2 regions of the Streptomyces sp. IBSBF 3136 genome follow, and region 2 is predicted to be linked to the other one. Evidence: riboswitches for the same ligand, from Rfam matches in the RefSeq annotation. Region 2 holds a riboswitch; the other holds the start of a gene.
The links. Region 2 has a riboswitch for glycine ahead of gcvP (aminomethyl-transferring glycine dehydrogenase). Riboswitches for the same ligand answer to the same signal wherever they lie in the genome.

Region 1 (15,510 bases), on a different contig from region 2:
GATCGTATTGTCGGTCGTCGCCCTGATACTGCCGCTCACGCTCTGGTCGCGGCTGCGCGGGCCCAGGCCGCTGCGCACCGCAGCCCGGGTCCTCATGCTGCTGTTCACCCAGGGCACGGCCGTCGCGCTGGTCTTCGTGCTGGTCAACAACCAGAACAACCTGTACGACAACTGGGCCGACCTCCTCGGCACCGGCAACCACGTCCAGCAGGCCGCCGACCTCGGCCGGGACGGCACCGGCGGTCTGGCGCTGAAGCGGTTGCCCAAGGTCAGGCAGGTCTTCAGGCCGGCCGACGGACCCGGCATGCGCACGGCCGGCGGCGTCCGCGTCACCCAGCTCAAGGGCCGGGTCTCCGGGGTGAACGCCGAGGTCTACGTCTGGCTGCCGCCCCAGTACGACGAGCCGGCCTACCGCGGCAAGAAGTTCCCGGTGGTGGAACTGCTGCCCGGCTACCCCGGCTCGGCGAAGGCATGGTTCGGGTCGCTGAAGGCGCACGAGCAGCTGCTGCCGATGATGCGGGACGGCCGGGTCGCGCCGTTCATCCTGGTGGCGCCGCGCACCAACCTGCTGGCCGGCGTGGACACCGGCTGCGCCAACATCCCCGGTCAGGTCAACGCCGACAGCTGGCTCAGCGTCGACGTGCCCAAGATGGTGACGGACAACTTCCGCGCACAGCCGGCCCCCCAGGGCTGGGCGGTGGCCGGGTACTCGGCCGGCGCGCACTGCGCGGTCAAGCTGGCCGTGGCACACCCGGACCGGTACCGGGCCGCGGTGAGCATGTCGGGGTACAACGACCCGATCGGCGAGCGCAACTCGCTGGCCTCGCAGAACCCCGCGCTGCGCGCCGAGAACAACCCCTACCTGCTGCTGCGCAAGGCGGCCGTGCCGCCCCGCATCGCGCTGTACGTGTCCGGCGAGTCGGGTGACGGCTACCAGGCGGGCATGGCGCTGGAGTCCGTCGCCAAGGCGCCGACGACCGTGCACGTGGTCTTCCTGCCGCGCAGCGCCGGCGGGCACACGATGGCGCTGTGGCGGCCGCAGGTGCCTGCGGTGTTCCGCTGGCTGACCCTCCAGATGGGTCAGAACCGCGTGGGCGGCGAGGACCGGTCCCTCACCTCGGCGACCGCCGGGGCTACTCCTCGGTCACCGTCGACCGCCGGTTCCAGGCGCGCGGCGCTCGCCAGTGGAACCTCATCGCCAGCAGGCGCAGGGCGGAAGCGGTGACGGCCGCGAGCCCGCTGGTGAGCGGGGTCAGGGCGTCGTAGCGGATGCACAGCGCCACCATGGTGGCGCCGACGATCGCCGGGACCGCGTACAGGTCGCGGTCCCAGCGCAGCAGCGAGGGCACCTCGTTGGCGAGCACGTCCCGGAGCACACCGCCGCCGACCGCGGTGGCCAGGCCCAGGGTCGCGGACGCGGTCAGGTTGAGGCCGTAGCTGTACGCCTTGGTCGTACCGCTGACGCAGAACAACCCGAGGCCGGCCGCGTCGAAGACCAGGACGCCGGTCTGGATCCGCTCCACGTGCGGGTGCAGGAAGAAGACCACGAGGGTGGCGATCAGGGGGGTGAGGAAGTACCCCAGGTCCGTGAAGGCGGCCGGGGGCACGGCCCCGATGACCACGTCCCGGAACAGCCCCCCGCCCAGCGCCGTGACCTCGGCGAGCACCGCTATGCCGAACACGTCGAAGTTCTTGCGGACGGCCAGCAGCGCACCGGAGATCGCGAACACGAAGATGCCGATGACGTCGAGCGTGTGCTGGACGGAGGGACTGAAGAGTTGCTGGAGCTGCACCCTGCCATTCTCACCCAACAGGGCGCGTGAACCTTACAAAGCCAGGCTCACAGGGTGGGTTTCCCTGTTGTGAAGAGCCAGGTGCGGAAGAGGTCGTCCAGTTTGCGGCCGCTGACCCGTTCGGCGAGGCGGACGAAGTCGGCCGTGTCCGCGTTGCCGTACCGGTGCAGCCGGGTCCATGCGGGCAGCAGCCGGAAGAACGTCTTGTCGCCGATCTTCTCCCGGAGCGCCTGGAGCGTCATCGCGCCGCGCTGGTAGACGGCGGAGGCGAACATCGTGTCGCGCTGCGGGTCGGCCACCTGGATCTGCCAGAAGGAGGAGTCGGCGGGGCGGGCGTCGTAGGCGGCGCGGAAGGTGTCGTGGGCCGAGCGGGTGCCCTGGTGCTCCGCCCACAGCCACTGGGCGTAGGTGGCGAAGCCCTCGTTGAGCCAGACGTCCTTCCACTGCTCCACGCTCACCGAGTCGCCGAACCACTGGTGGGCCAGTTCGTGGACGATGGTCGTCTCGTTGCGCACGGCCGAGTAGGCGGGCTTGCTCTGCACCTCGAGCGAGAAGCCGGCCTCGGGCATGTCGTCGACGATGGCCCCGGTCTCCTCGAAGGGGTAGGGGCCGAACACCCGCGACCAGTAGTCGGTGGCGGCGGCGGTGACGGCGTACACGTCGACGCTGTTGCTGTCCTTGAGCACGGGGTCGACGGCGACGTAGATCGGGGTGCCGCCCGGGGTGCGGCCGGTGCGTACGTCGAACTTCCCGATGGTGGCGGTCGCCAGGTAGGTGGCCATGGGCCGGCTCTCCCGCCAGTGCGTGTACGTCGAGCCGCCCCGGTCGTACGTCGACACCAGCCGGCCGTTGGAGACGCCGGTCAGGCCCCGGGGCGCCTTGATCCGGATGTCGTAGGTGGCCTTGTCGGAGGGGTGGTCGCTGGAGGGGAACCAGGTGGAGGCGGCGTTGGGCTCGCAGGCGACGAAGACGCCGTCGGCGGTCTTCATCCAGCCGTACTTGGAGCCGAAGACGATGGGGCCGCTGAGCGGCTCGGGGACACCGCCGTAGGTGACGGTGACGGTGAAGTCGCGGCCCTCGGCCAGGGTGCCGCGCGGGGTCACCGTGACCTCGTCGCCGTCGCGGGTGAACTTGGCGTGTCTGCCGTTGACCTCGATCGCCGTGATCCGGAGCTGCTGGAGGTCGAGGTCGAAGGAGGAGAGGTTCTGGGTGGCGCGCGCGGTGAGGGTCGCCCGGCCGTCGAGGCGGCCGGTGTCCGGGGCGTAGGCGATGTCCAGGGTGTAGTGGCGGGCGTCGAAGCCGCCGTTGCCGAGCCGGGGGAAATAGGGGTCACCTGTGCCGGGGGCGCCCGCGGTGGGGGCGGGTGCGGCGGCGATGACCAAGGAAGCGGCCGCCGCGGTGGCGACGGCCGCTGAACGTGCCGAACGGGAGAGTGCCATGAGTCGTCCCTTTCGAGCGTGTGCCGATCAGTGGTCGGACACGGACGACTCTGCACTCCCCCGTTCAGGCATGTGCATGACTTTGCCCAGTTGTCATGTGCTACTTGTCGGTTGACTCCTGGGAGTCGGCGGCCGGTTCGGACTTGCCGGTCGAGACCTTCGCACCGGGGCCGGTCTTCGGACCGGTCTCGGCCGCGGCCTCGGCGGCCGCCGACTCCTCGGCCACCGCCTCGTCCTCGGCACCGGTGTCCTCGGCGGCGGCCTCGTCCTCGCCGGCGGCCTCCTCCGAGGCAGCCGGCTCCTCCTCGGCAGTCTCCTCGGAGGCAGCCGGCTCGGCGGCCGGCTTCTCGACGGCGGTCTCCTCGGCGGCGGCCGACTCCACGTCGGCCGACTCCGCGGCGGCAGCCGTCTCGTCGGTGGCAGCCGGCGTCTCGGTGGTCGCCGGCGCCTCGGTGGTCGCCGGCGTCTCGGCAGCGGCCGCCTTCTCCGCCACCGGTTCCGGCTTCGCCGAGTCGTCGGAGACGACCGCGTCCGGGACCAGCTCCGACGCCTTCTTCGCCACCGACAGCAGGACGGTGTCCTGCGGCGCCTGGTCGGCGAAGTTCTCCGGGTGGTGGCAGGCGACCTGCTGACCGGTCCTCAGCTCCACGAGCTGCGGCTCGGTCGTCTTGCAGATCTCCGTCGCCTTCCAGCACCGGGTGTGGAAGCGGCAGCCGGACGGCGGGGCGATCGGCGAGGGCACGTCGCCGCGGAGCAGGATGCGCTCGCTCTTCTGGCCACGGCGCTTCGGGTCCGGCACCGGCACCGCCGACATCAGCGCCTTGGTGTACGGGTGCATCGGCGCCTCGTACAGCGAGGTGCGGTCGGCGATCTCGACGATCTTGCCGAGGTACATCACCGCGATACGGTCCGAGACGTGCCGCACCACGGAGAGGTCGTGGGCGATGATCACGTAGGTCAGGCCGAGTTCCTGCTGGAGGTCGTCCATGAGGTTCACGACCTGCGCCTGGATCGACACGTCGAGCGCGGACACCGGCTCGTCGGCCACCACCAGCTTCGGCTTCAGGGCGAGCGCGCGGGCGATGCCGATGCGCTGGCGCTGACCGCCGGAGAACTCGTGCGGGTAGCGGTTGTAGTGCTCGGGGCTCAGACCGACCAGTTCGAGGAGCCGCTGGACCTCCTTCTTCACCCCGCCCTCGGGCTCGACGCCCTGGAGCCGGAAGGGCGCCGAGACGATCGAGCCGATGGTGTGCCGGGGGTTCAGGGAGCCGTACGGGTCCTGGAAGATCATCTGGATGTCGCGGCGCAGCGGACGCATCTGCCCGGTCTTCAGCCGGGTGATGTCCTGGCCGTCGAAGGTGATCCGGCCGCCGGTCGGGTCCTGGAGCCGGGTGATGACCCGGCCCATGGTCGACTTGCCGCAGCCCGATTCGCCGACCACGCCCAGGGTCTCGCCGCGACGGACCTCGAAGTCGATGCCGTCGACGGCCTTCACCGCGCCGACCTGGCGCTGGAGAATGCCCTTCTTGATCGGGAAGTGCTTGGTCAGACCCTCGACCCGGAGCAGCACGTCGCGGTCCTCGGGAGCGGACGCCTGCTGCGGGATCACGGCCTGGGCCTCGTCCGTCTTCTTGGTCTCACTCACAGCTTCGGCGCAATCTCTTCGGTCCAGATCCGCTCACGGTCCTCGGCCGGGAGGTGGCAGGCGGACCAGTGCCCGGTGCCCACCGGTTCCAGCTCGGGGCGCACCGTGCGGGTGACGTTCCCCTTGGGGATGTCCGCGTACGGGCAGCGCGGGTGGAACGCGCAGCCCGAGGGGATGTTGATGAGGCTCGGCGGCTGGCCCTTGACCGGGATGAGCCGTTCGGAGGTCTCGCGGTCGATGCGCGGCATCGAGCCGAGCAGACCCCAGGTGTAAGGGTGCTGCGGCTTCTCGAAGACCTCGTTCGCCGGACCGCGCTCCACGCACCGACCGCCGTACATCACGAGGACGTCGTCGGCGATCTCGGCGACCACGCCGAGGTCATGGGTGATCATGATGACCGCGGAGCCGAACTCCTTCTGCAGGTCCCGGATCAGGTCGAGGATCTGCGCCTGGACGGTGACGTCGAGGGCGGTGGTCGGCTCGTCCGCGATGAGCAGCTCGGGGTTGTTCACCAGCGCCATGGCGATCATGGCGCGCTGGCGCATACCGCCGGAGAACTCGTGCGGGTAGCCGTCGACGCGCTTGGCCGGCTCGGGGATGCCGACCCGGTCGAGCATCTCGATGGCCCGCTTGCGGGCGACCTTCTTGCTGACCTTGTGGTGGACCCGGTACGCCTCGACGATCTGGTCGCCGACCTTGTAGTACGGGTGCATCGCGGACAGCGGGTCCTGGAAGATCATCGCCATCTCGCGGCCGCGGAGCTTGCGCACCTCGTCCGGGGCGGCGGAGACCAGTTCCTTGCCGTCCAGCCAGATCTCGCCGGTCATCCGCACGTTCTTGCCGCGGGTGCCGAGCCGGTGCAGGCCCATGATGGCCTGCGAGGTGACCGACTTGCCGGAGCCGGACTCGCCGACGACGGCGAGGGTCCGGCCCTTCTCCAGCGAGAAGCTGAGCCCGTCGACGGACTTGACCAGGCCGTCGTCGGTGGGGAAGTGCACCTTGAGGTCGCGGACCTCGAGGAAGGCCTCGGGTGCCGTGCCGGGGGAGGTGGGCTCCCCCACTGCGGCACCGGTCTTGGAGAGTTCGGTCACGAGAGCCTCACCCGCGGGTCGGCGGCGGCGTAGAGCACGTCCACCAGGAGATTTGCGAAGACGACGAAGAACGCGGCGAGCAGGGTCACGCCGAGGATCTTGGGCAGGTCGTTGTCGGTGATGCCCTGCACCGCGTACTGGCCGATGCCGGGCAGTGAGAACACCGACTCGGTGATCACGGCACCGCCGAGCAGCAGGCCGAGGTCCATGCCGAAGACCGTGATGATCGGGGTGAGCGCGGCGCGCAGGCCGTGCCGGGTGACGACGGTGCGCTCCCGCAGGCCCTTGGCGCGGGCCGTGCGGATGAAGTCCTCGTTCATCGTCTCCAGCATGCCCGAGCGGGTGAGCCGCGCGTAGATGGCGGAGTAGAGCAGGGCGAGCGAACACCACGCCGGGAAGAGGGTGTTGGCCCACTGCGAGGGGTTCTCGGTGAACGGGACGTACGTCTTGCCGAAGATCGGCCACTGATAGGTGAAGAGCAGGATCGCCAGGTTGCCCGTGAAGAACATGGGCAGCGACACGCCGGTGAGCGCGATGCCCATGAAGGTCCGGTCGAGGACCGAGCGCGGCTTCAGCGCCGAGATGACACCCGCCGCCACACCCGAGAGCAGCCACATCACGGCGGCACCGACGGCCAGCGAGAGGGTGATCGGAAGACGGGAGGTGAGCTCCGGCCACACTGCCTGGTGGTTCTTGAAGGAGTAACCGAAGCAGGGTGCGTCGCAGTGCACCGTGGTGGGGCCGAGGTCGTAGGTGGCGCCGGCCACGATCCCCTTGATGAAGTGCCAGTACTGGACGTAGACAGGCTGGTCCAGACCGAGGTTGTGCTTGACAGCGGCGATGTCCGCCTTCGACGGGCTCTTGCCGATGTACTGCTGCGCCAGCTGATCCGCTGTCTGGCCGGCAAGCCGTGGCAGCAGGAAGAAGATGGCGAAGGTGACCGCGGAGACGACCAGCAGCAGGATCACTGCCGCGAACGTCCGGCGGAGGATGTACGAGATCACGGGGACCGGCGCTGGTGCCCGCGGGCCGCGAAGCCCGCGGGCACCAATGCCTTCACCTGCCTTCCGGGGCTGCTACTTCGACGCGACGCCGATGTTGAGGTAGTCGTACTGACCGCTGAAGGCCGCCGTGGAAACCAGGTTGGTGTAGTTCTGCGGGCGGGCCAGCAGGACCTTGAAGTAGGTCAGCGGGACGAGGACGGCGTCGTCCATGGTCTTCTTGTCGATCTGGGTGTAGAGGCCGTTGCGCGCGCTGTCGTCCTGCGTGCCGATGGCCTTGCCCAGAAGGCTGTTGACGTCCTTGTTGTCGTACTGCGACAGGTTGGTGTTGCCGGACTGGCTGATCGCCTTGCCGTTCAGGATCTGCTGCAGGAAGCCGTAGCCGGAGGGCCAGTCGGCACCCCACTGCATCATGATCAGGCCGACGTTCTGCTTCTCGGTGAACTTCGGCACACCCGCGTAGTCGGTGAAGTACTTACCGGACGGGAACTGCTTCAGGCTGGCGTTGATGCCGACCTTCTTCAGCGAGTTGATGATCGCCGTGGCGGCGTCGATCTCCTGCGGACGGTCCGAACGGGCCGAGATGTTGGTGCTGATCGACGACTTGCCGCAGGCCTTGAGCTGCTCCTTGGCCTTGGCGGCGTCACCCTTGTTGCCGGAGGTGGCGTAGACGTCGGACTTGGCGTAGCCCGGGATGTCCGGAGGCAGGACCGTGGAGGCGATGTCGCCGCGGATCGGGCCGCCCTCGGCGGTCTGCACCGAGACCTTGTCGATCGCGTACTGCACGGCCTTGCGGCACTCGACCTTGTCGAACGGCTTCACCTTGGTGTTGATCGCCATGTAGACGAGACGGCCACCGAAGGTGTTGTCCGTGTTGGCCTTCTTCGAGGTGTCGGTGAGGACCTTGGCCTGCGTGGAGGCCTGGACACCGGCACCGGCCAGGTCGATCGCGTCGCCGGCCAGGACGTCCTGGTCGATGGTCTCCGGGTTGACCTTCAGCTTGACGACGATCTTGTTCGGCAGCTGCTTGCGCAGCGGGTCGGTCTTCGGGTCCCAGTTCTCGTTGCGCACGAGCACGGCCTGCTTGCCGTCCTCGTAGCTCTGGAACTTGTAGGAGCCCGACGACACGATGTGCTTGACGTAGTCGACGCCCTTGTCCTTGGACTGGGGCACCGGAGCCGTCTGCGGGGCGGCGACCAGGTAGTCGAACTCCTGGAACGCCTGGTTCAGGTGGAAGACGATCGTGGTGTCGTCCGGCGTCTCGATGGACGACAGGCCCTTGGCGCTCTTGTCCTTGTAGGGGCCCTTGTACTTGTCGCCCTTGGCCATGAACTGCTGGAAGTAGTTCGGGCCGAGGGAGAGCACGTCACGCGCGAAGTTGGAGCGCTCGACGGCGTACTTGACGTCCTTCGAGGTGATCGCGGTGCCGTCTTCGTACTTCAGGCCCGAACGCAGCTTGTACGTCCAGGTCTTGCCGCCCTCGCTCGGGACGCCCTTGCTCGCGGCGAGGTCCGGGACGAGGGTGTTGCCCTTCTCGCCGGCGCCGGGCTGGAACGTCATCAGCGGGCGGGCGTAGAGCCGGCTGAGGTTGTACATGTACGCGTAGTACGTGTTGCCGGGGTCGAAGGAGTCCGGCACGTCGGACAGCTCGTAGGTGAGCGTGCCGCCCTTCTTGTCGGAGGCGTTGACGACGCCCTTGGTCGCGGCGTTCGCGCCGGCCGACGAGGTGCCGTTGTCTCCCTTGTTGTCATCGGCCTTGCTGCAGCCTGCAACGAGCAGACTGGCGGAGCCGATGGCCGCGATCGCGGCCAGCGCAGACCTTCGCATGATGGGCGCTTTCCCCTCCATAGTCGGAAACTTTTTGGACTCTCGGCGGCAGGCGTCAGCGGCTGCGCGGGTCGAGAGCATCGCGGAGACCGTCACCGAGCAGGTTGAACGCGAGGACGGTCACGAAGATGGCGAGACCGGGCACGATCATGTACTCGGGGTCGACCTGGTAGTAGGTCACCGCTTCGCGGAGCATGCCGCCCCAGGACGCCTGCGGGGGCTGGATGCCGACGCCGAGGAAGCTCAGGGACGCCTCGAAGAGGATGTTGGTCGGGATGAGCAGCGTCGAGTAGACGATGATCGGGCCGACCAGGTTGGGCATCAGCTCCCGGAACAGGATGTACGGGCCCTTGGCACCCATGCCGCGGGAGGCGTCGACGAACTCGCGCTCACGCAGGGCGAGGGTCTGGCCGCGCACGATCCGGCCCAGGTAGGGCCAGTTGAAGAAGCCGATGACGAAGATGAGCACGCTCAGGTGGAGCGGCAGCCCGTTCAGGCCGAACGCGCCGCCCTGCAGGGTGGCGGAGATCGCGATGGCGAAGAGCAGGAGGGGGAAGGCGAGGAAGGTGTCCATCAGGCGGCTGATGACGTTGTCGACCCGGCCGCCGTAGTAGCCGGCGACGACACCCATGATCGCGCCGATCACGTTGGACAGGATCGTGGCGCCGAAGGCGACCACCAGCGACACCCAGGAGCCCTCCAGGACGCGGGTGGCGATGTCCCGGCCGAACTTCGGGTCCACGCCGAGCGGGTGGTCCGCGCTCATGCCACCCCAGCCGCCCTTGGGCAGCGAGGTGTCGGGCGTGATCAGGTCCTGATGGAAGGCGTTCGGGTCGAGACCGAACATGGCCTGGATCGGACGGGAGAGGACCGCCAGAAGAATGAGCAGGATCACGATCACACCACCGGCGACCGCGACCTTGTCCTTCTTGAACCGGGTCCACGCGATCTGTCCAAGGGAACGACCCTCGATCTGCCCCTTACCGGCGCCTTCGAGCACAGCTTCCGGCTGTGCCTCGGCCGCCGCTCCGGTGGTCTCGATCGGTGCGGTCACTGTGAACCCGACCCCTCTCGCCGGTGGTGACCGGCCTGCGCCTGCCGCGGTTTGCGGCTTTGTCGACTTGCTCGACCACGAGGTCTCCACCTGTGGCCTGAGTCGCGAGTCTTCAGCGTCGCCGCGATCACCCGCCAGAGCTGACGGGGAAAGTATGCGCAAACGTGATGCAGTCCAGGGGATTCCGTTATCCGATCAGCGGGTAACGGCCAGCGAACGCGGGGCACTTGGGGCACCGGGTGACTATCTCCGTGAAACGGGACGAACCGGCGCTGATCTACGCGCGAAGAAGTCCGCGGTTCACCGGAGACACCGCCCTACGTCCAAGGAACGGACTGCGCGGACCCGTCGGTCAGTAGCCCCCGTGGACCGGCGGATAGCCGTACCCGGCGGCCGGCCCCTGGGGCTGGGCCTGGAGCTGCGGCTGGGGCGCGGCCGCGTGCGCGTCGCGGTCGTAGAAGGGCCGGGCGTTGGCCCGCATCCACAGCACCACCGGGTCGTAGTCGTCGGTCATGGCGACCGTGGACACCGGCAGCCCCTCGGGCACCGCTCCGACGGACTGCTGCATCATCGCCCGCACCGAGTCGACCGTGGCCGGCGAGGTGTCGTACACGTCCAGGCCGATGGCGAGGTACGGGGCGCCGAGCGCGGGCTGCACCCAGGCGCGGCGCAACGCGCGCAGGGCGGGCGTGCGGTGGGCGTTCTGTGCGAGCAGCGCGTAGAACTGGGAGACCTCGATGCCCGGTTCCGACAGGCTGAGGGGCCCGGCGGGCTGGCGGTCAAGGCCGGTGGCGATCCGGCGCAGGTCCGGCCAGGGGACGCCGACACCGCCGCCCGGGGCGTGCGGGTTGAGCCAGAGGCCGTAGTGGTCCGGGTAGAGCGTGCGGGCGACGTCAAGTCCGTCGACCACCTCGTAGGAGCGGTTCCAGCCGCTCGCCGAGAGTTCCTGCGCGGAGGTCACGCAGGGGGCGTAGCTGAACCCGTCGACCTCCATGTTCCCGTACTGGGCGTCGGGGGACCCGCCCTGGCCGTGCCACAGGAGCATCCAGATCTGGCCGGAGGAGGGGGTGGCGAGGGCGCGCAGCAGTGCCTCGTAGGCGTCGTACCGCCCGGGGGTGACCTGGCGCAGCATGTGCTCGACGCTGCCGCTTGGGCTCGCGCTCACCTGTCCGTACCGCCCCTTCGGTTCTTGCCCTGTGTGTGGAGACAGCTTATGCGCCCAAGGGCTCGGGGCCCCGTGTTCGTGCGCGGGTGCGGGTCGCTCCCGGCCGGTCGCGCAGTTCCCCGCGCCCCCCGGTCGTCACGCCGGCTTTCAGTGGCCGTACTGGTAGAAGGGCCGGACGTCGGTCTTCAGCCAGTCGCCGACCGGGTCCTGGGCGACGTCCAGGAGGATCAGGTTGACCGGCCACTTGACCGGGACTTTGCCGAGGGCCCGGCCGAGGGCCTCCAGCGGCAGGGCGCGCAGGTCGCCCTCCCACTGGGAGAGTTCCACCCCGACGAACATGACCGGGTCGGCCGTCTCGACGGCCGCGAGGCAGCGGCGGGCGGTGACGACCACGCCGGTCGCGGCGAACTCGGCGGCGGCCGCGGCGAGGAAGTCGACCGGGTCGTCCTGCCAGTCGGGCTCGAAGAGGCGGACCCGGCCGCCGGTGCCGGGACCGTCCAGCGGGGTACGGCCCGCGCGGCACAGCTCGGCCACCGCCTCCGGCGGCAGCGGCACGCCCACCACGCCGCCGGGGTTCACCGCGATCCCGGCCTGCGGGGGCAGGCCGCGGGCGAACTCCACCGCGGGGGCGATGGTGTACGACATGTGGGAGCCGGCCGCCTGGTGGAGCTGCTCCTCGGAGCTGAAGACCGGGACGAACACCTGGCCGTCGATCTCCATCGTGGGCAGGTCGAGCGGACCGCTGTGCGGACCGCCGCCGTTGGGCAGCGGGATCCAGACGAAGCTGCGGCCCAGCACCTCGATGATCCGCCCGCCGGCCGTGGGTATGCCGAGGGAGGCCGAGAGCACCTCCTCCAGCTCGTTGCCGGGCCAACCGCCGTGCGGGTGGGGGTGCGCCTGTGCCGGGAAGTCCGCGGGAATGTCCGCCGGGAAGTCCATCTGCCTACCGCCTGCTGGGAACCGTGCCTGTGGAGCAGAAGGCTAGCGGGTGCCTGTGACAGGCCCCGGCCCGATCAGCCGGTGAAGTCGATGCGCTGCAGGGCGTCCACCGCGGCCCGGTCGAGCAGCACCGCCGAGCCGCAGCCCGCGGGCGGTTCGCCGCGTTCCACCGCGCGCAGCAGCCGTGCGGTCGTGCGCCGGTGCCGGCGGAAGGCGTACCGGGACACCGCGCGGCCGCGCTCGCGCTGCCCGTCCTCGGCCGTCCGGGCCGTCACGTCGAGCAGGACCAGGTGCAGGGTGCCGCCCCGGCGGCGGGCCTCCCGGGCGAGCCAGGCACGCACCCAGGACTGGGTGCCGCAGTCGTGCACCACGAGGCCCGTGCCGGTGCGCAGGGCGCGCCTCAGCCCCGTGTAGTGCGCGAGGCGGACCAAGGGGCGGTAAAGCGCGTAGGGCAGGAAGCGGGGCATCCGGGTGTCCCAGCGGTCCCGGGTGTCCTGGGAGTCGACGCGCGGCCCGGGGACCGCGCGGCGCATCAGGGTGGACTTGCCGCTGCCCGGCAGGCCGGTGACCACCACCACGTCACGCGGCCCGAAGAGCAGGGCGCGCGGGCCGTGGCCGGCGCGCTCGCGCAGGTCGCGCACGGCGGCGGCGGGGCGCCCCGCGCGGTGTTCGAGGGCCGGGGCGGAGGGCTGTCCCGGCACCGCGACGCCCGCGGTGGTGACGTAGGCCGTGGTCCTGTTCACCGTCATCGTCCTCCCCTGGGGCTCGACAGATCCCCTGCCCCGCGACGTTAAAGAGAAGGTAATGGTTCGGGCCCTGCGGTTCGGTACGCGTACTGCCACAGGTCGGTCACAGATGCGGGCCCTGACGGGCGGGGGCGTGGCGTGCAATGATGTGCCCGCCAACTGCATACCGGCCGTTTGAATCCGCGCGGGAGAGTTCCCAGCCTCGTTCGCTGGGACGCCGAAGGAGCAAGTCCCTCCCTTGAATCTCTCAGGCACCGTTACCGCGTGGGCGAGGCACATCTGAAAAGCGGGCCGCTGCGACAGTGGCTCCACCCAAGGTGCAAGCCGTGACCGACCCCTCGCGGGGATCATGGCGAACCTCTCAGGTTCCGATGACAGATGGGGAGGAACGACCTCGCCCTCCCCCGCGCTCGGCTGCGTTCGCGTGGGGGGACCCCATCCGCCCCGGGAGACGACCGACCGATGAGCAGTACCGAACTCCGTCACACCGCGCTGGACGCCCTCCACCGCTCGCTCGGTGCGACGATGACCGACTTCGCGGGCTGGGACATGCCCCTGCGCTACGGCTCGGAACGCGACGAGCACCTGGCCGTGCGCACCAAGGCGGGTCTCTTCGACCTCTCCCACATGGGCGAGATCACGGTGACCGGCGCCGGCGCCGCCGCCCTGCTGAACCACGCCCTCGTCGGCAACATCGCCTCCGTCGGCGTCGGGCGGGCCCGCTACACCATGATCTGCCAGGCCGACGGCGGCATCCTGGACGACCTGATCGTCTACCGGCTCGCCGAGACCGAGTACATGGTCGTGGCCAACGCCTCCAACGCCCAGGTGGTGCTGGACGCGCTGACCGAGCGCGCCGAGGGCTTCGACGCCGAGGTGCGCGACGACCGGGACGCCTACGCGCTGATCGCGGTCCAGGGCCCGGAGTCCCCCGGCATCCTGAAGTCGCTCACGGACGCCGACCTGGACGGCCTGAAGTACTACGCGGGCCTGCCGGGCACCGTCGCGGGCGTCCCCGCGCTGATCGCCCGTACCGGCTACACCGGCGAGGACGGCTTCGAGCTGTTCGTGAAGCCCGAGCACGCGGTCGAGCTGTGGCAGGCGCTGACCAAGGCCGGCGAGGGCGCCGGCCTGGTGCCGTGCGGCCTGTCCTGCCGGGACACGCTGCGCCTGGAGGCGGGCATGCCGCTGTACGGGCACGAGCTGACCACCGCGCTGACGCCGTTCGACGCCGGCCTCGGCCGGGTGGTGAAGTTCGAGAAGGAGGGCGACTTCGTGGGCCGCGAGGCGCTGGCCGAGGCCGCCGCCAGAGCCGAGCAGAACCCGCCGCGCGTCCTGGTCGGCCTGGTCGCCGAGGGCCGCCGTGTGCCGCGGGCCGGGTTCGCCGTCGTCGCGGGCGGCGAGGTGATCGGCGAGGTCACCTCCGGCGCCCCCTCCCCCACCCTGGGCAAGCCGATCGCCATCGCGTACGTCGACGCGGCGCACGCGGCGCCGGGCACCGAGGGCGTCGGCGTGGACATCCGCGGCAGCCACGAGCCCTTCGAGGTCGTGGCACTGCCGTTCTACAAGCGCCAGAAGTAGACACTGGGCGCGGTCCGTCACCACGGCGTGACCCTGCGCACACCGGCCTGCCCCCGGCAGGTCCAGCAGTCCCCCTTCATCAGCACTCCCGCGCGTACAGGAGAATTCAGGCCATGAGCAACCCCCAGCAGCTGCGCTACAGCAAGGAGCACGAGTGGCTGTCGGCCGCCGAGAACGGCGTCTCGACGGTCGGCATCACCGAGTTCGCGGCCAACGCGCTCGGCGATGTGGTCTACGCCCAGCTCCCCGAGGTCGGGTCCACCGTCGAGGCGGGCGAGACCTGCGGTGAGCTGGAGTCGACCAAGTCGGTCTCGGACCTGTACTCGCCGGTCAGCGGCGAGATCACCGAGATCAACGAGGACGTCGTCAACGACCCGTCGCTGGTGAACTCGGCCCCCTTCGAGGGCGGCTGGCTGTTCAAGGTGCGCGTCACGGACGAGCCGGCCGACCTGCTCTCCGCCGACGAGTACACCGCCCAGAACGCCGGCTGAGGAGTCGTAGCCGTATGACTGTCCTGAACACGTCCCTGCACGAGCTGGACCCGGAGATCGCCGCCGCGGTCGACGCCGAGCTGCACCGCCAGCAGTCGACCCTGGAGATGATCGCCTCCGAGAACTTCGCGCCGCTCGCGGTGATGGAGGCCCAGGGTTCGGTCCTGACCAACAAGTACGCCGAGGGCTACCCGGGCCGCCGCTACTACGGCGGCTGCGAGCACGTCGACGTCGCCGAGCAGATCGCCATCGACCGGGTCAAGGAGCTGTTCGGCGCCGAGTACGCCAACGTGCAGCCCCACTCCGGCGCCTCCGCCAACCAGGCGGCCCTGTTCGCGCTGGCCCGGCCCGGGGACACCATCCTCGGCCTCGACCTGGCGCACGGCGGCCACCTGACCCACGGCATGCGCCTGAACTTCTCCGGCAAGCAGTTCAACGTGGTCGCCTACCACGTGGACGAGGCCGGCCTGGTCGACATGGCCGAGGTCGAGCGGCTCGCCAAGGAGCACCGCCCGAAGGTGATCATCGCCGGCTGGTCGGCGTACCCCCGGCAGCTCGACTTCGCCGAGTTCCGCCGGATCGCCGACGAGGTCGAGGCGTTCCTGTGGGTCGACATGGCCCACTTCGCGGGCCTGGTCGCCGCCGGTCTGCACCCGAACCCGGTGGAGTACGCGGACGTGGTCACCTCCACGACGCACAAGACCCTGGGCGGTCCGCGCGGCGGCATCATCCTGGCCA
Region 2 (15,510 bases):
GTCGAGGTGAGCGCGCGTCCCTCCGACGCCATAGCGCTCGCTCTGCGCACCGGGACGCCGATCTACGGCAGCGACACGGTGCTGGACGACGCCGGCATCGCGATCCCGGACGAGCAGGAGGACGAGGTGGAGAAGTTCCGCGAGTTCCTCGACCAGATCTCGCCCGAGGACTTCGGCAGCAGCAGCCAGTGAGGGCGGGCCGGCCGGGAGGTCCGCGTGTCCGCCGACGGGGTGGGCCGGCGGCTCGTGGCGGCCACGGGCACGGCAATTGCCACCGGCCATTGAGAGCGTCCTACGGCCCTGCGCGAGAGCATTCGGCTAGCCTTTCCCCGCGGTGAGGTGCGGGAAACCACTCCTAGGGTGATTATCACTCGGCGTGCCGAGTGTGGCGATCGTTGACGCACCCCTGGTGACTGCCTACCGTCGAGAAGGCAGGTCAAGGACGGAGGTCGGCGTGAGAACGAGCGGCGACGGTACGGCTGGGGGTGCCCCCGGACGAGGGTTCGGGGAGAGCGGTCCGTACCCTCCCCCGAGTTCTCAGCCGCGTGCGCGCGGGGGGTACGCCCATTCCGGCAGCGCGGTCGACCCCGCCCCGCAGCGGCCGACGGCGGTGCCGAACGGCGGAGGGGCGGCGTCCATGGAGACCGAGGAGATCGGCTACCGCGGGCCCACCGCCTGCGCGGCCGCCGGCATCACCTACCGGCAACTGGACTACTGGGCCCGCACCGGGCTCGTCGAACCGAGTGTGCGGGCCGCCTACGGGTCGGGCACGCAGCGCCTCTACAGCTTCCGCGACGTCGTCGTCCTCAAGATCGTCAAGCGGTTCCTGGACACCGGTGTCTCGCTGCAGAACATCCGCACGGCCGTCCAGCACCTCAGGGAACGCGGTTTCTGCGACCTGGAGCGCATGACGCTCATGAGCGACGGCGCCACGGTGTACGAGTGCACCTCGCCCGACGAGGTCCACGCGCTGCTCCAGGGCGGCCAGGGCATCTTCGGCATCGCCGTCGGCGTGGTCTGGCGGGACGTGGAAAGCGCGCTCTCGCAGCTGCACGGTGAGCGTGTCGACACCGGGGAGACGCTGGTCGGGCCCAACCCGGCGGACGAACTGGCGCGGCGGCGCAACCGGGCCGTCTGACGCGGCGTCCGGCGGGGCGGTCCGACGGGACCTCCGTGCCCCGGCGTTCCCCGCCGGGGCAATGTCAGTGCCGTGGTGCAGCATCGGACATGTGAGAAACGCGCCCACGATCCTGCATCTCGACATGGACGCCTTCTTCGCCTCGGTGGAGCAGGCGTCCAAGCCGAGCCTGCGCGGGAAGGCCGTCGTCGTGGGCGGGCTCGGACCACGCGGGGTGGTGGCCACCGCGTCGTACGAGGCGCGTGTCTTCGGGGTGCACTCGGCGATGCCCATGGCCCAGGCACGCCGGCTGGCGCCCAACGCCGCGTATCTCGTGCCCCGCTTCACCCTCTACCGGTCGATCAGCGAGCGGGTGATGGCGCTGCTGCGCGAGCTGTCACCCCTGGTGGAGCCGCTGAGCCTGGACGAGGCGTTCGTCGACCTGGAGGCCGCGGGAGCGGCCTGGGACGAGGCCTCGGCACGGCTGGCCGGGGCGAAGTTGCGCGCGGACATACGGGCGGCCACGGGCCTCACCGGGTCGGTGGGTCTGGCGGCCTCCAAGATGCTCGCGAAGATCGCCTCGGAGCAGGCCAAGCCCGACGGGCTGGTGCTCATCGAGCCCGGGACCGAGCGGGCGCTGCTGGGCCCCATGTCGGTGCGGACCCTGCCGGGGGTGGGTCCGGCCACCGGGGATCATCTGCGGCGGGCCGGGATCAGCACGGTCGGGGAACTGGCCGAGGCGGGGGAGGACGAACTGGTCCGGCTGCTGGGCAGGGCGCACGGGCACGCGCTGTACGCGATGGCGCTGGCCCACGACGAGCGGCCCGTGGTGGCCGAGCGGGAGACCAAGTCGGTGTCGGTCGAGGACACCTACGACGTGGACATCCACGACCGGACGCGGGTCGGTCTCGAGGTGCAGCGGCTCGCCGACCGGTGTGTCGGGCGGCTGCGCGGTGCGGGGCTGTCGGGCCGGACCATCGTGCTGAAGGTGCGGCGCTACGACTTCTCGACGCTGACCCGTTCCGAGACGCTCCGCGGGCCCACCGACGATCCGGCGGTGATCCGGGAGGCGGCCGCGCGGCTGCTGGAGGCCGTGGACACCACGGGCGGGGTGCGGCTGCTCGGCGTCGGTGTCTCCGGGCTGGCCGACTACACCCAGGAGGACCTGTTCGCGCAGGCTGCGCAGCCCTCGCGGGCGGCGGAGACGGAGGAGGAGGCGGCGGGAACACCGGGAGCGGAGCCCGAGGCCGTCGCGGAGCGGCCGGAGCCGGTGGAGCGGCGCTGGCGGGCCGGTCAGGACGTGCGGCACGCCGAGTGGGGCCACGGCTGGGTGCAGGGCAGCGGCCTGGGCCGGGTGACCGTGCGCTTCGAGACGCCTCTGTCGGAGCCGGGGAGGGTGCGGACGTTCCGGGTGGAGGAGCCCGCGCTGGAGCCGGCCGATCCGCTGCCGCTGGTGCCGGACGCGGACCCGCTGCCGCGGGTTTCGCCGTGAGGGGTGGCTCAGGTCTCCTCCGTGCCCGCCAGCTTGCCGAAGTCGTGGTCGGGGAACGCGCGGGGCGGGATCACATCGAGACCGTAGTGGTGGTAGAGCTGCAGTTCCTGTTCGGGGGAGAGGTGGCGGCCGACGCCGAAGTCGGGAGCGTCCTTGATGAGCGAGCGGTCGAAGGGGACCTGGAGGGCACCTTCCACCAGTTCGCTGGGCTCGAGGGGCACGAAGGCGTCCCGGGAGAACAGGCCGGTGCGTATGGCCGCCCACTCCGGCACGCCCGTCGCGTCGTCGAGGTACACCTCGTCGATGGTGCCGATCTTGGTGCCATTGCGGTCGAACGCCTTGCGGCCGATCAGGTTGCGCGGATCGATGTCGGTCTGCACGGTCCCTCTCCCTCCAGCTGGTCGCAACTCATCCGTAAGCACAACAAAAGAGCACATTCGGGGAGGCGGCCACTCGAGGGCTCGGGCGTTGACCTCGCTGGTACGCTGACAGCGGCTGCTGACCCCGTGCGGGAGAGTCCTCCGACCACCTCGGAGGCGCCGAAGGAGCAAATCCTCCCCGGAATCTCTCAGGCTCACGTACCGCACGGACGAGGTCACTCTGGAAAGCAGAGCGGATGTCGCCGGCGTCCGCTCTCACCGACGGTGAAAGCCGGGCGCTTCGGGCGCCCGGTGAAGCTCTCAGGTTGAGATGACAGAGGGGGAGGCCGTCGGGACACCCGCGCCGTGGTGTCCCTCGAAGGTCGTGTCAGACCAGGAGGCCTCCGCAATGACCGCCCATCGCATTCCGCTCTCCGAGCTCGAAGCGGGCATCCCCTTCGAGCAGCGCCACATCGGGCCCGACCAGGAGGCGCGGGCCAAGATGCTCGCGCACGTCGGCTACGGCTCCCTCGACGAGCTGACCGCCGCCGCCGTTCCGGATGTGATCAAGAACGCCGACGCCCTGGACCTGCCGGGCGCCCGCACCGAGGCCGAGGTCCTCGCCGAGCTCCGCTCGCTGGCCGACCGCAACCAGGTCCTGGGTTCCATGATCGGGCTCGGATACTACGGGACCTTCACCCCGCCGGTCGTGCTGCGCAACGTCATGGAGAACCCCGCCTGGTACACGGCCTACACGCCGTACCAGCCGGAGATCTCGCAGGGCCGCCTGGAGGCCCTGCTGAACTTCCAGACGATGGTCGCCGAGCTGACCGGCCTGCCGACCTCCGGCGCCTCCCTCCTGGACGAGGGCACCGCCGCCGCCGAGGCGATGTCGCTGTCCCGGCGCATGGGCAAGAACAAGAAGGGCCTGTTCCTGGTCGACGCGGACGCCCTGCCGCAGACCATCGCCGTCATCGAGACGCGCGCCGAGCCGACCGGCGTGGAGGTGGTCGTCGCCGACCTCACCGACGGCATCCCGGCCGACATCGCCGCGCGCGAGATCAACGGCGTGCTGGTCCAGTACCCGGGCGCCTCCGGTGCCGTGCGCGACCTCAAGCCGGTCATCGAGCAGGCGCACGGACTGGGCGCGCTCGTCACCGTCGCCGCCGACCTGCTCGCGCTCACCTTGCTGACCTCCCCGGGTGAGCTGGGCGCCGACATCGCCATCGGCACGACCCAGCGCTTCGGCGTACCCATGGGCTTCGGCGGGCCGCACGCGGGCTACATGGCGGTGCGCGAGAAGTTCGCGCGCAGCCTGCCCGGCCGTCTCGTGGGCGTGTCCGTGGACGCCGACGGCCACAGGGCCTACCGCCTCGCGCTGCAGACCCGTGAGCAGCACATCCGCCGTGAGAAGGCCACCAGCAACATCTGTACCGCGCAGGTGCTGCTCGCCGTCATGGCCGGCATGTACGCCGTCTACCACGGTCCCGAGGGCCTCAGGACCATCGCCCGCCGCACCCACCGCTACGCCACGGTCCTCGCCGAGGGTCTGCGGGCCGGCGGTGTCGAGATCGTCCACGGCGCCTACTTCGACACGCTCACCGCCCGCGTCCCGGGCCGGGCCGCCGAGGTCGTCGCCGCCGCCCGCGCCGGCGGCGTCAACCTGCGCGCGGTCGACGCGGACCAGGTCTCGCTGGCCTGCGACGAGACGACCAACCGGGCCCAGCTCGCCGCCGTCTTCGCCGCCTTCGGCGTCGAGGGGGACATCGAGGCCCTGGACGCGGCCGCCGAGGAGGCGCTGCCCGAGGCGCTGCTGCGCACCGACGACTACCTGGCCCACCCGGTCTTCCACGAGCACCGCTCGGAGACCGCGATGCTGCGCTACCTGCGCAGGCTCGCCGACCGCGACTACGCGCTCGACCGCGGCATGATCCCGCTGGGCTCCTGCACCATGAAGCTCAACGCGACCACCGAGATGGAGCCGGTGACCTGGCCCGAGTTCGGCCAGCTGCACCCGTTCGCGCCCGCCGAGCAGGCCGAGGGCTACCTGACGCTCATCCACGAGCTGGAGGACCGCCTCGCCGAGGTCACCGGCTACGACAAGGTCTCGCTCCAGCCGAACGCCGGTTCGCAGGGCGAGCTGGCCGGCCTGCTGGCCGTGCGCGGCTACCACCGCGCCAACGGCGACGAGCAGCGCACCGTCTGCCTCATCCCGTCCTCCGCGCACGGCACCAACGCCGCCAGCGCCGTGATGGCCGGCATGAAGGTCGTCGTCGTCAAGACCGCCGAGGACGGCGAGATCGACGTCGCCGACCTGCGGGCCAAGATCGAGCAGTACCGCGACGAGCTGTCCGTCCTGATGATCACCTACCCGTCGACGCACGGCGTCTTCGAGGAGCACGTCGCGGACATCTGCGCCCAGGTCCACGAGGCCGGCGGCCAGGTGTACGTCGACGGCGCCAACCTCAACGCCCTGGTCGGCCTCGCCAAGCCGGGCCACTTCGGCGGCGACGTCTCGCACCTGAACCTGCACAAGACCTTCTGCATCCCGCACGGCGGCGGCGGCCCCGGCGTCGGCCCGGTCGCGGTCCGCGGGCACCTGGCCCCGTACCTGCCCAACCACCCGATGCAGCCGGCGGCCGGCCCGGAGACGGGCGTCGGCCCGATCTCGGCGGCGCCCTGGGGCAGCGCGGGCATCCTGCCCATCTCCTGGGCGTACGTCAGGCTGATGGGCGGCGAGGGCCTCAAGCGCGCCACCCAGGTGGCGGTGCTCTCCGCGAACTACATCGCCAAGCGTCTCGAGCCGCACTACCCGGTGCTCTACACCGGCCCCGGCGGTCTGGTCGCGCACGAGTGCATCATCGACCTGCGCCCGCTGACCAAGGCGACCGGCGTGAGCGTGGACGACGTGGCCAAGCGCCTGATCGACTACGGCTTCCACGCGCCCACCATGTCCTTCCCGGTGGCCGGCACGCTGATGATCGAGCCCACCGAGTCCGAGGACCTCGCCGAGCTGGACCGTTTCTGCGACGCGATGATCGCCATCCGCGCGGAGATCGAGAAGGTCGGCTCGGGCCAGTGGCCCGCGGAGGACAACCCGCTGCGCAACGCCCCGCACACGTCGCGGGCGCTGGGCGGGGAGTGGGACCACGCCTACAGCCGCGAGGAGGCCGTCTTCCCGGCCGGTGTCGTGGCCTCCGACAAGTACTGGCCGCCGGTGCGCCGCATCGACCAGGCCTTCGGCGACCGCAACCTGGTGTGCTCCTGCCCGCCGCTGGACGCCTACGAGGACTGAGGCGAGTAGTACAGGAGGGCCCCCGTCCGTGCAGGGCGGGGGCCCTCCCGCGTCCCGCGCCCGGTCAGGCGGTGGCGAGCGCCACCTCGGTCGCCTTGATCAGGGCGATCACGTCGGAGCCCACGAACAGTCCCAGGTCGGTGGCCGCGTCTTTGGTGATCGCCGCGGTGAGTTCGGCGCCGGGCAGGGTGACCTTCACCGTGGCCATGACCGTGCCCAGTTCCAGGTGGGTGACGGCCCCGGCCAGCTGGTTGCGGATCGACAGGCCCTCGTCGCGGCTCGTGGCGATGGAGACCTCCGTCGACTTCACCAGCGCGCGGACGGCCGTGCCCGGGGCGAGGCCGAGCTGCTCGACGGCCTCCAGGGTGACGGCCGAGGTGAGGTCCTGCCCGCCGTCGAGGCGGACCTTGACGGTGGCCATGACCCCGCCGGGGCGTACCTCGGTGACGGTGCCGGGGAGCTGGTTGCGGATGCTCAGTGTCATGGGCACCCACCGTAGGGCGCGCGGGCGTTCAGGCCGGGTACGCGTGCGTCTGGGTCGCCTTGACCGTCGCCCAGACAGCGGCGCCCGGGTGCAGGCCGAGCTCCGCAGCGGCGACCGTGGTGAGGTCGGCGGCGAGCGGCAGCCCGCCGGTGAGGTCGGCGCGGATCTGGTCGCCGTGGGTCTCCAGGCCGGCCACCTCGCAGCGCCACAGGTTGCGGGCGCTGGCCCCCGTGGGCCGGTCCCGGAACAGGGTGACGGCGCCCGGCGGGAAGGCCACGAAAACGGGTCCGGACAGCATCTCCGTGGTGGTGATCGTGGCCCCGGCGTCGAGCCGCACCGTGTGGCCTTCGGCCTGACCCCGGTAGAGGTTGAGGCCGACGAGCTGGGCGATGTAGTCCGTGCGCGGACGGCGGGCGATGTCCGACGGGGTGCCCTCCTGCACGACCCGGCCGTGCTCGACGACGACCAGCCGGTCGGCGAGCACCATGGCGTCCAGCGGGTCGTGGGTGACCAGGACGGCGACCGCCTCGAACTCGGCGAGGTGCCGGCGCAGCTGGGCGCGGACCTCCAGCCGGGTGCGGGCGTCCAGGGCCGCGAGCGGCTCGTCGAGGAGCAGCAGCCGGGGCCCGGTGGCCAGGGCGCGGGCGAGCGCGACGCGCTGGGCCTGGCCGCCGGAGAGCCGGCGGGGCTTGGCGCCGGCGTGGTCGGCCAGGCCCATGCGGTCCAGCCAGGCGGCGGCCTGGGCGCGTGCCTCGGCCTTGCCGGTGCCCTGGCAGCGCGGTCCGAAGGCCACGTTGTCCAGGGCGGACAGGTGCGGGAAGAGCAGGTAGTCCTGGAAGACCACGCCGACCGGGCGGGACTCGGGCGGTGTGTGCTCCAAGGATGCGCCGTCCAGCCGCAGGTGGCCGTCGGTGAGCGGGACGAGACCGGCGAGGGCGCGCAGCGCGGTCGTCTTGCCGGCGCCGTTGGGTCCCAGCACCGCGACGACGTCACCGGGGGCGGCGGTCAGGGCGACGTCGAGCCGGAAGGGGCCCCGGTCCACGACGAGCCGGGCGTCGAGTCCCCACTCGCCCCGTACCGCGAGGTCGGGCTTGCGGGAGTCGGTGTCGGTCATGGGTCCGTCCGTCGGCACAAGGGGGGGCACAGGTGCGGGGTCGTCGTCCTCCATCCTGACGGCATCGTCAGGATCCCGTCAGCCACCGGTCGCGCAGTCCGGCGAGCACCGCGATGGACACGGCGAGCAGGACGAGGCTGAGCGCGATGGCGGCCTCGGGGTCGTTCTGCAGGGCGAGGTAGACAGCGAGGGGCATGGTCTGGGTACGGCCGGGGAAGTTGCCCGCGAAGGTGATCGTCGCGCCGAACTCGCCGAGCGCGCGGGCCCAGGCCAGGACCGCGCCCGCGGCGATGCCGGGGGCGATCAGCGGCAGCGTGACCCGGCGGAACGCGGTGAAGCGGGATGCGCCGAGCGTGGCGGCCGCCTCCTCGAAGCGCGAGTCGGCGGCCCGTAGGGTGCCCTCGACGCTGATGACCAGGAAGGGCATGGCGACGAAGGCCTCCGCGACCACCACGCCCGCGGTGGTGAACGGCAGGGTGATTCCGAACCAGGAGTCGAGCCACTCGCCGACGACGCCGTTGCGGCCCAGGGCGAGCAGCAGCGCCACCCCGCCGACCACGGGCGGCAGGACGAGCGGCAGGGTCACCAGGGCCCGCACCAGGCGGCGGCCGGGGAAGTCGGTCCGGGCCAGCAGCCAGGCCAGCGGCACCCCCAGAACGAGGCACAGCGCGGTCGCCGCCGTCGCGCTGACCAGCGAGAGCTGGAGCGCCTGCCACACCTCGGCGCTGGTCAGCTGGTCCGGCAGGCTGCTCCAGGGGGCGCGGACGAGCAGCGCGACGAGCGGCAGCAGCAGGAACGCCAGGGCGGCGAGGCCGGGCACCAGCAGGGGCAGCGGCACCCCGCGGGCACGACGGCGCCGCGGCCCGCCCGTGCGGGGGCGGGTCGCGGCGCCGGGCTCGTCGAGCGAGGTCACGACTTGAGGAACCCGGCCTCGCTCAGGACCCGCCCGCCCTCGGCGGACCGCACCAGCGTGATGAACGCCTTGGCCGCCTCGGCGTTCTGGGCGTTCTTCAGCAGGGCGATCGGGTAGTCGTTGATGGCCTTGGCCGACTCGGGGAACTCCACGCCCTCCACCTTGTCACCCGCGGCCTTCACATCGGTCTTGTAGACCACCGCGGCGTCGGCCTCCTTCAGCTCGACCTTCGTCAGGGCGCCCTTGACGTCCTGCTCGTAGGAGACCGGGGTGAGCTTCAAGTCGCCGGCGTCGAGGGCCTTCTGGGCGGCGGCGCCGCACGGCACGGTCTTGTCGCACAGCACGACCTTCAGACCGGACTTGGTGAGGTCCTTCAGGGAGGTGACCTTGTCGGGGTTGCCCGGCAGGGTGGCGATCTCCAGCCGGTTGCGGACGAAGGTGGCCGGGGTGCCGACCGCGTCCTTCTTGCCCGTCACGAGCGCCATGGTCTTGGGGCTGGCGGCGGCGAACACGTCCGCGGGGGCGCCGCCGGTGATGCCTGCGGCGAGGGCGTCGCTGCCGCCGAAGTTGAAGGTGACCTTGGTGCCCGGGTGCTGCTGCTCGAACTGCTTGCCCAGGGCCGTGAAGCTCTCCTTCAGGGAGGCCGCGGCGAACACGGTGACCGTGCCGGACAGATTCGGGGAGGCGGAGCCGGACTTGTCCGACTTCGCGGAGGAGTCGTCGGACGAGGAGGAGCAGGCGCTGAGTGCCATCAGGGCGGCGGCTCCCGCACCGGCCAGCTGCAGCATCCGCCGGGTCCGGCGCACGGAACGGGTCATCGGGATCTACTCCTCGGGATCGGGGAACAACGGTCGCGCCCTGCGACGGCCGGGCTTCGGCCGTGTGGCGATGATACTGCCGCATCTGCTAGCCGTAAGTCTCCTGTCGCATTGCATGAGCTGCGGACTCGCGACTTGTAGCTTGCATGTGCGTTTGTACAGCGCCCGTCGGCGGGTACGGTTTTCCGGGAGGTGGTCGCAGGTGGAGCTCGCGGAACTCGCCCTGACCGGAGATCTGGTCCGACCGGCACGGCTGACCGTCCCGGATCTGCTGCGCCGCCCGCAGCACGAAGTGCGGGTCAGCTTCGAATGCGCGACCAGCGGCGTCCAGCATCACCGGTTCACCGGCCCGCGCCTGTACGACCTGCTCGCCGACGCGGGGCCCGTGTTCGACCCGGCGCGGCGCAAGGACCGGCTGCGCTTCCTCATCGCCGTCACCGGCACCGACGGCCACCGCGCCCTGCTGTCCTGGGCCGAGATCGACCCCGACTTCGCCGACGCCCCCGTCCTGCTCGCCGTCACCGCCGACGGCATCCCGCTGGACGCGGCGGGCCCGCAACTGGTGCTTCCGCAGGACCGGTGCGGGGGCCGGCACATCAGCGGCATCACGGCGATACGGGTCGACGGCGGGTACGGTTTCGGCGCTCCACTGCCCGCGACACCCGGTCGCGCGTCAGCGGCGGCTCCGTGAGCCGCACGCCGGTCGCGTCCCGCACGGCGCCGGGGCGACCGGACTGACGGGGCTCTCCGCCGGCTCGGGAACTGCGGGAACCGACTCAGACGCGGTCGATGTGCACGTTCGTGGACTTCACCCGGGCGGTTGCCTCCATGCCGACCTCGAGGCCCAGCTCCTCCACGGCCTCCCGGGTGAGCAGGGAGACCAGCCGGTGCGGGCCCGCCTGGATCTCCACCTGCGCGGCGACGTCACCGAGCTTGATGGCGGTCACGATGCCCGGGAAGGCGTTGCGCACCGAGGTGGAGGAGACCTCCTCCTCGCCGGCGCCGCCCGCCTTGGCCAGTTCGACCGAGAACGCGGCGAGGTCCCTGCCGTCGATGAGCCGCCGTCCGGCCTCGTCGCGATGGGTGGTCACCCGGCCGGCGTCGGCCCAGCGGCGGGCGGTGTCCGGGCTCACGCCGAGCAGCCGCGCCGCCTGGCCGATCGTGTAGGACTGCATGCGGGTCACGATAGGGCCACCGGTGGGGGAGAGGCGGCCTGGGGCCGAGGGGCCGGCCGGGGGTCAGCCCGTGTGCACGCGCGGCCGGCGGGCTCGGTCGCGCTCCGCCTCGCGCAGCACCTCGCGGGTGACCGGGGCCACCTCGCCCTGACCGAAGAGGAAGAAGCGCAGGAAGTTGGCGAACGGATTGCCCTCGGTCCACTCGAAGTAGATGTGCGGGGTGCAGCCCGTCAGGTCACGAACGTGGAGGAGGAGAGCGGCCAGGGCGTTGGGCACGGAGGCGGACTCCACGCTCAGGACGCGGTACCGGCCGTGCATGACCTCGCCGTGTACGGTCAGGCCCCCTTCGAACTCGGAGGGGTCGGTCACCGTCACCTCGACGAAGACGAAGTCGTCCTGCTCGGGCATGTCGTTGTCGGCGCGGATCTGCTCGATCTTGTCGCGGTACTCGGCCTTGTCGCGCCGGTCGGGCTCGTTGGCGATGAACCGCATCTTGCGGCTGGCCATGTCCCGGACGAAACGTTCCGCCATCGGGTCCATCGTCACGCTGGTCACCCGTAGCTCGAAGGCGCGGGCCAGCCGGGACAGCAGCGAGACCATGATGATGCCCGCGATGAAGCAGGCGCCGATCTTCACACCGTCCGGACGCTCGATGACGTTGACGACGGTCGTGTACAGGAAGACCACCGAGATGACCGCGAACGTGACGGTCCAGCGCCGCTGCCGCGCCTTGCGGGCGGCGATGGTCACCGCGATGGCCGCCGAGCTGATCAGCACCAGCACACCGGTGGCGTAGGCACCGCCCTGCTTGTCCACACTGGCGTCGAAGATCCAGGTCACCAGGAAGGCGATCAGGGTGAAGACGATGACCATCGGGCGCACGGCGCGGGCCCAGTGGGGGGCCATGCCGTAGCGCGGGAGGTAGCGGGGCATGAGGTTGAGCAGGCCCGCCATCGCGGAGGCGCCCGCGAACCACAGGATGGCGATCGTGGAGACGTCGTAGACCGTGCCGAAGGCCCCGCCCAGGTACTGGTGGGCGAGGTAGGCGAGCGCGCGGCCGTTGGCCGGGCCGCCCGGCTTGAACTCGTTCTCCGGGATCAGCAGCGTGGTGATGAAGCTGGTGGCGATCAGGAAGCAGCTCATGATGACGGCCGCGGTCGTCAGGAGCTTCTTGGCGTCCCGGATCCGGCCCTTGGGGAGGGCCTCGGTGTCGCTCGCGTCGCCACGGACGTGCGGCATGACGGCGACGCCGGTCTCGAATCCGGACAGGCCGAGGGCGAGTTTCGGGAAGACGATGAGGGCGACGCCGATCATGACGAAGACGTTGCCGTGTTCCGCGGTCAGCGCGTTGGCCCAGTCGGTGACCACGTGCTCCGCGGTGACGACGTGCCAGATGCCGACGGCCACGACCACGACGTTGAGCGCGAGGTAGATGCCGACCAGGGCGACCGCGACGCCGATGGCCTCCAGGAAGCCCTTGAGGAACACCGCGCCGAGCAGGGCGACCAGGAGCAGGGTGATCAGCATCTGGTAGCCGTGCAGCGCGCTCGTGAGGTGCGGGTTCTCCACCAGGTGGGTGGAGGCGTCGGCGGCGGAGAGGGTGATGGTGATCAGGAAGTCCGTGGCCGCGAAGCCCAGCAGGGTGAGGACGAACAGCTTGCCCTTCCAGAACGACAGCAGCCGCTCCAGCATCGCGATGGAACCCTCGCCGTGCGGGCTCTCCTCGGCCACCCGGCGGTAGACCGGCAGGGCGCCCGCCAGGGTGACGATGACGAGCACGATGGTGGCGATGGGCGACAGCAGGCCGGCCGCGAGGGCCGCGATGCCGGGCTGGTAGCCGAGGGTGGAGAAGTAGTCGACGCCGGTCAGGCACATCACGCGCCACCAGCGCTGGCCCTGGTGCGCGGGCTCGGGCTCCGCGTGGGGTCCGGTGAGGCCGCCGTGCTTGCCCATGTCGGACAGGCCCTCCAGCATCCAGGCGCGCAGGCGACTGGGAGGGTGCTCGGTCGTGACCATCGGCGTGCTCCTGTGTGTGGCTCAGCTGTTCGGCCATCACCGGGACGGCGGCTTCAGCGTAAGCGGAGAGTGACGCCTGGGCCCACGGATCCGGGTCCGGTGGGCATCAATCTTGTGTTAAGAACGCTCCGCCGGGAGCGGCGGCCACATCAAGAAGCGGAGGCCCGGAGGCCGGTGGGCGCGCCGGGCGGCAGCGGGCAGGGCGCGACCGCGGTCTCGCGGAGCGGACACCGAGCGTCATCTCGTACGACATCTCCATGCTGCCCCGCCGATGGCCGGCCCGCAGCCGCAGCGGACGGGAGGGGCCCGGGGCCGCGAGGCCGGCCCGGCGAACGGACTCGTCGGGCCTCACAGGTCCCGGGTGTCCATGCGCAGGTGCCAGGCGTTGCGCCGGTGGACGGAGACCAGGTCGGACTCCAGCGGCGACGGCGGCACCGCGAGGACCGGGCAGCCGGCGTGGGTGAGGCAGTGCCGGGTGACCCGGCCCGAGAAGGCGCGCTGCAGTCCGCGCCGGCCCGCGCCGACCACCAGCACGTCGTCCTCCCGGTCCGCGGTCGCCACCAGGGCCCTGCCGGGGGTGCCGCGCACGATCACGGCGTGCATCGTGACCCCCGGGCCGTCCTCGCCGAAGATCTCGTCGAGCACCGAGGCGAGGCGCTGCTTGGCCAGCCGCTGCCACTCCTCGACCAGCAGGTCGGCGGCCGGTGCGCGGTGCGCCGCCGGATCACCGCCGGGCGGCTCCCAGGCCAGCACGGGCCACAGCTCGGCCCCCAGTGCGCGGGCCAGCGCGGTGGCCCGGCGCAGGGCCGTGACGCTGCCCAGGGAGCCGCTCACGCCGACCACCACGCGGGGGGTCGGCGAGGCGTCGTGACGGGACATGACTCCACCGTTCCTCACGGATGCCCGGGACCGCTTACGGGCTCCGTCTTCCATCCCACTCCCGCAGGGGGGATTCGACCAGCCGGGGACGGCCGGAGAAGCCGGATCCGAAGGGGGCGCGGCCCCGGAACTCAGTAGATTCGCCAGCAGGTTCGAAACTTTCGACGACCTCCGACGATCCGGCACCACGGCGGGCTGCTTCCACGTCGTCAGCACCGCGGTCGGCGCCGGAGGCACCTTCCCCGTCACCGCCGAGCGCCCCGAGGGGCCGTGGTCAGACCCGGTCCGGATCGACCTGCCCGGATTCGACCCCGACCTCGCCTGGGACGAGGACGGCGAGTGCTGGTGCGCCATGGCCGGGGTCACCGTGGCCCGCATTGGAGGTGGCCGGCGGGACGGCCGCCGTGATCGTACGGATCGGGCCGGTGCGGCAGCGTCTCGCGGCGCATCCGGTGCCGCCGGGCCCGGTCACGCTCGCCGTGGACATGCGCCGAGCGGGGATCGCGACCGCCGGCCGGGCCCGACACCGTCGCCTTCTCGGTCGAGACTCCCGAAGGCGCGGTCCGGCCGGCCGAACTGGACGGCCGCTGTCTGTCCACGGAAGTGGCCGGCGGGTTCACCGGCCGTGTCGTCGGCATGTACGTCACGGAAGGGCGCGCGGCCTTCGACTGGTTCGACTACGAGCCGCGAGCCGGTGCGCGAGACCTTGACGCTCCCGACGCGCCTTCCTAGAGTCGCCGTTCGGAACGTTCGGAGTTCACAGCGAATGTTTCGGCCCACCGCCGCGTGACGACCGTACCCCGGCTCGACGGTGGTCCCCGGTTTTTCTTGTCGAGACCCACTCCGAAGCATCTCCGAAAGTTTCGAAGGAGCGCATGATGGGCGACCCTGCACTGTCCCGCCGCAGCTTCCTGGCCGCATCCGTCGCCGCCGGCCTCGGCGCGGCCGCACTCAGCGGCTGCGGCGGCGACTCGGACGGGGGGTCGTCCTCGGGGACGACCACGATCGAGTGGTGGAACATCTCGACCACGGAGCCGACCAAGACCGTCTGGGCCGGTCTCGCCAAGAAGTTCGAGGCGCAGCACCCGAAGGTCAAGGTGAAGATCGTCCAGCTCGAGAACGACGCCTACAAGTCGAAGATGACCGCGCTGATCGCCTCGGGGAAGCTACCGGACGTCTTCCACACCTGGGGCGGCGGAGTGCTGAAGCAGCAGGTCGAGGCGGGACTCGTCGAGGACCTCACGGGCGCCACCAAGCCCTGGGCCGACGGACTGCTGCCCGTCGCCAAGCAGCCGTACCTGCTGGACGGCAAGGTGTACGGCATCCCCTTCGACATCGGCATGATCGGCTTCTGGTACAACAAGTCGCTCTTCCGGAAGGCCGGGATCACCACGCCGCCGACCACGTGGAGCGGCTTCCTCGACGCCGTGCGGAAGCTGAAGTCCGCCGGCGTCACCCCGCTCGCCCTTGCGGGCAAGGAGAAGTGGCCCGGCATGTACTACTGGGCCTACCTCGCCATGCGCACCGCCGGCGTCGACGCGCTCCGCAAGGCCAGTGACAGCAAGGACTTCACCGGCTCCGGGTTCGTGGCGGCCGGACAGCACCTCAAGGAACTGGTCGACCTCGGACCCTTCCAGAAGGGCTTCCTCGGCGCCGCCTACTCCACGCCCACCGGCCAGGCCGCCACCGTCGGCAACGGCAAGGCGGCGATGGAGCTGATGGGCCAGTGGGCCCCGGTGGTGGAGGCCGACGCGGGCAAGGGGCTCGGCGCGGACCTCGGCTTCTTCCCGTTCCCCGAGGTCGAGGGGGGTAACGGGAAGATCACCGAGGTGTTCGGCGGAGGCGGCG

Region 1: another riboswitch for glycine. It lies ahead of gcvT (glycine cleavage system aminomethyltransferase GcvT); the one in region 2 lies ahead of gcvP (aminomethyl-transferring glycine dehydrogenase).

Annotation. Positions count from the first base shown of each region.
Region 1 covers NZ_JAJSZC010000017.1:647-16,156, reverse strand. The annotation lists gene V7E45_RS06000 (alpha/beta hydrolase) at 1-1,225, shown strand, start outside; gene V7E45_RS05995 (trimeric intracellular cation channel family protein) at 1,134-1,793, opposite strand; gene V7E45_RS05990 (M1 family metallopeptidase) at 1,841-3,232, opposite strand; gene V7E45_RS05985 (ABC transporter ATP-binding protein) at 3,333-4,877, opposite strand; gene V7E45_RS05980 (ABC transporter ATP-binding protein) at 4,874-5,968, opposite strand; gene V7E45_RS05975 (ABC transporter permease) at 5,965-6,972, opposite strand; gene V7E45_RS05970 (ABC transporter substrate-binding protein) at 7,045-8,796, opposite strand; gene V7E45_RS05965 (ABC transporter permease) at 8,852-9,850, opposite strand; gene V7E45_RS05960 (enhanced serine sensitivity protein SseB C-terminal domain-containing protein) at 10,203-10,982, opposite strand; gene V7E45_RS05955 (enhanced serine sensitivity protein SseB) at 11,163-11,954, opposite strand; gene V7E45_RS05950 (AAA family ATPase) at 12,029-12,703, opposite strand; glycine riboswitch at 12,876-12,973, shown strand; glycine riboswitch at 12,974-13,088, shown strand; gene gcvT (glycine cleavage system aminomethyltransferase GcvT) at 13,163-14,281, shown strand; gene gcvH (glycine cleavage system protein GcvH) at 14,395-14,772, shown strand; gene glyA (serine hydroxymethyltransferase) at 14,787-15,510, shown strand, end outside.
Region 2 covers NZ_JAJSZC010000059.1:13,173-28,682, reverse strand. The annotation lists gene V7E45_RS15485 (bifunctional nuclease family protein) at 1-192, shown strand, start outside; gene V7E45_RS15480 (MerR family transcriptional regulator) at 455-1,138, shown strand; partial or broken gene V7E45_RS15475 (DNA polymerase IV) at 1,230-2,696, shown strand; gene V7E45_RS15470 (PRC-barrel domain-containing protein) at 2,618-2,989, opposite strand; glycine riboswitch at 3,109-3,203, shown strand; gene gcvP (aminomethyl-transferring glycine dehydrogenase) at 3,378-6,263, shown strand; gene V7E45_RS15460 (TOBE domain-containing protein) at 6,328-6,747, opposite strand; gene V7E45_RS15455 (ABC transporter ATP-binding protein) at 6,776-7,861, opposite strand; gene V7E45_RS15450 (ABC transporter permease) at 7,929-8,774, opposite strand; gene modA (molybdate ABC transporter substrate-binding protein) at 8,771-9,592, opposite strand; gene V7E45_RS15440 (molybdopterin-dependent oxidoreductase) at 9,795-10,283, shown strand; gene V7E45_RS15435 (TOBE domain-containing protein) at 10,369-10,767, opposite strand; gene V7E45_RS15430 (amino acid transporter) at 10,831-12,783, opposite strand; gene V7E45_RS15425 (universal stress protein) at 13,132-13,662, opposite strand; partial or broken gene V7E45_RS15420 (hypothetical protein) at 13,661-13,963, shown strand; gene V7E45_RS15415 (hypothetical protein) at 14,110-14,394, shown strand; gene V7E45_RS15410 (extracellular solute-binding protein) at 14,541-15,510, shown strand, end outside.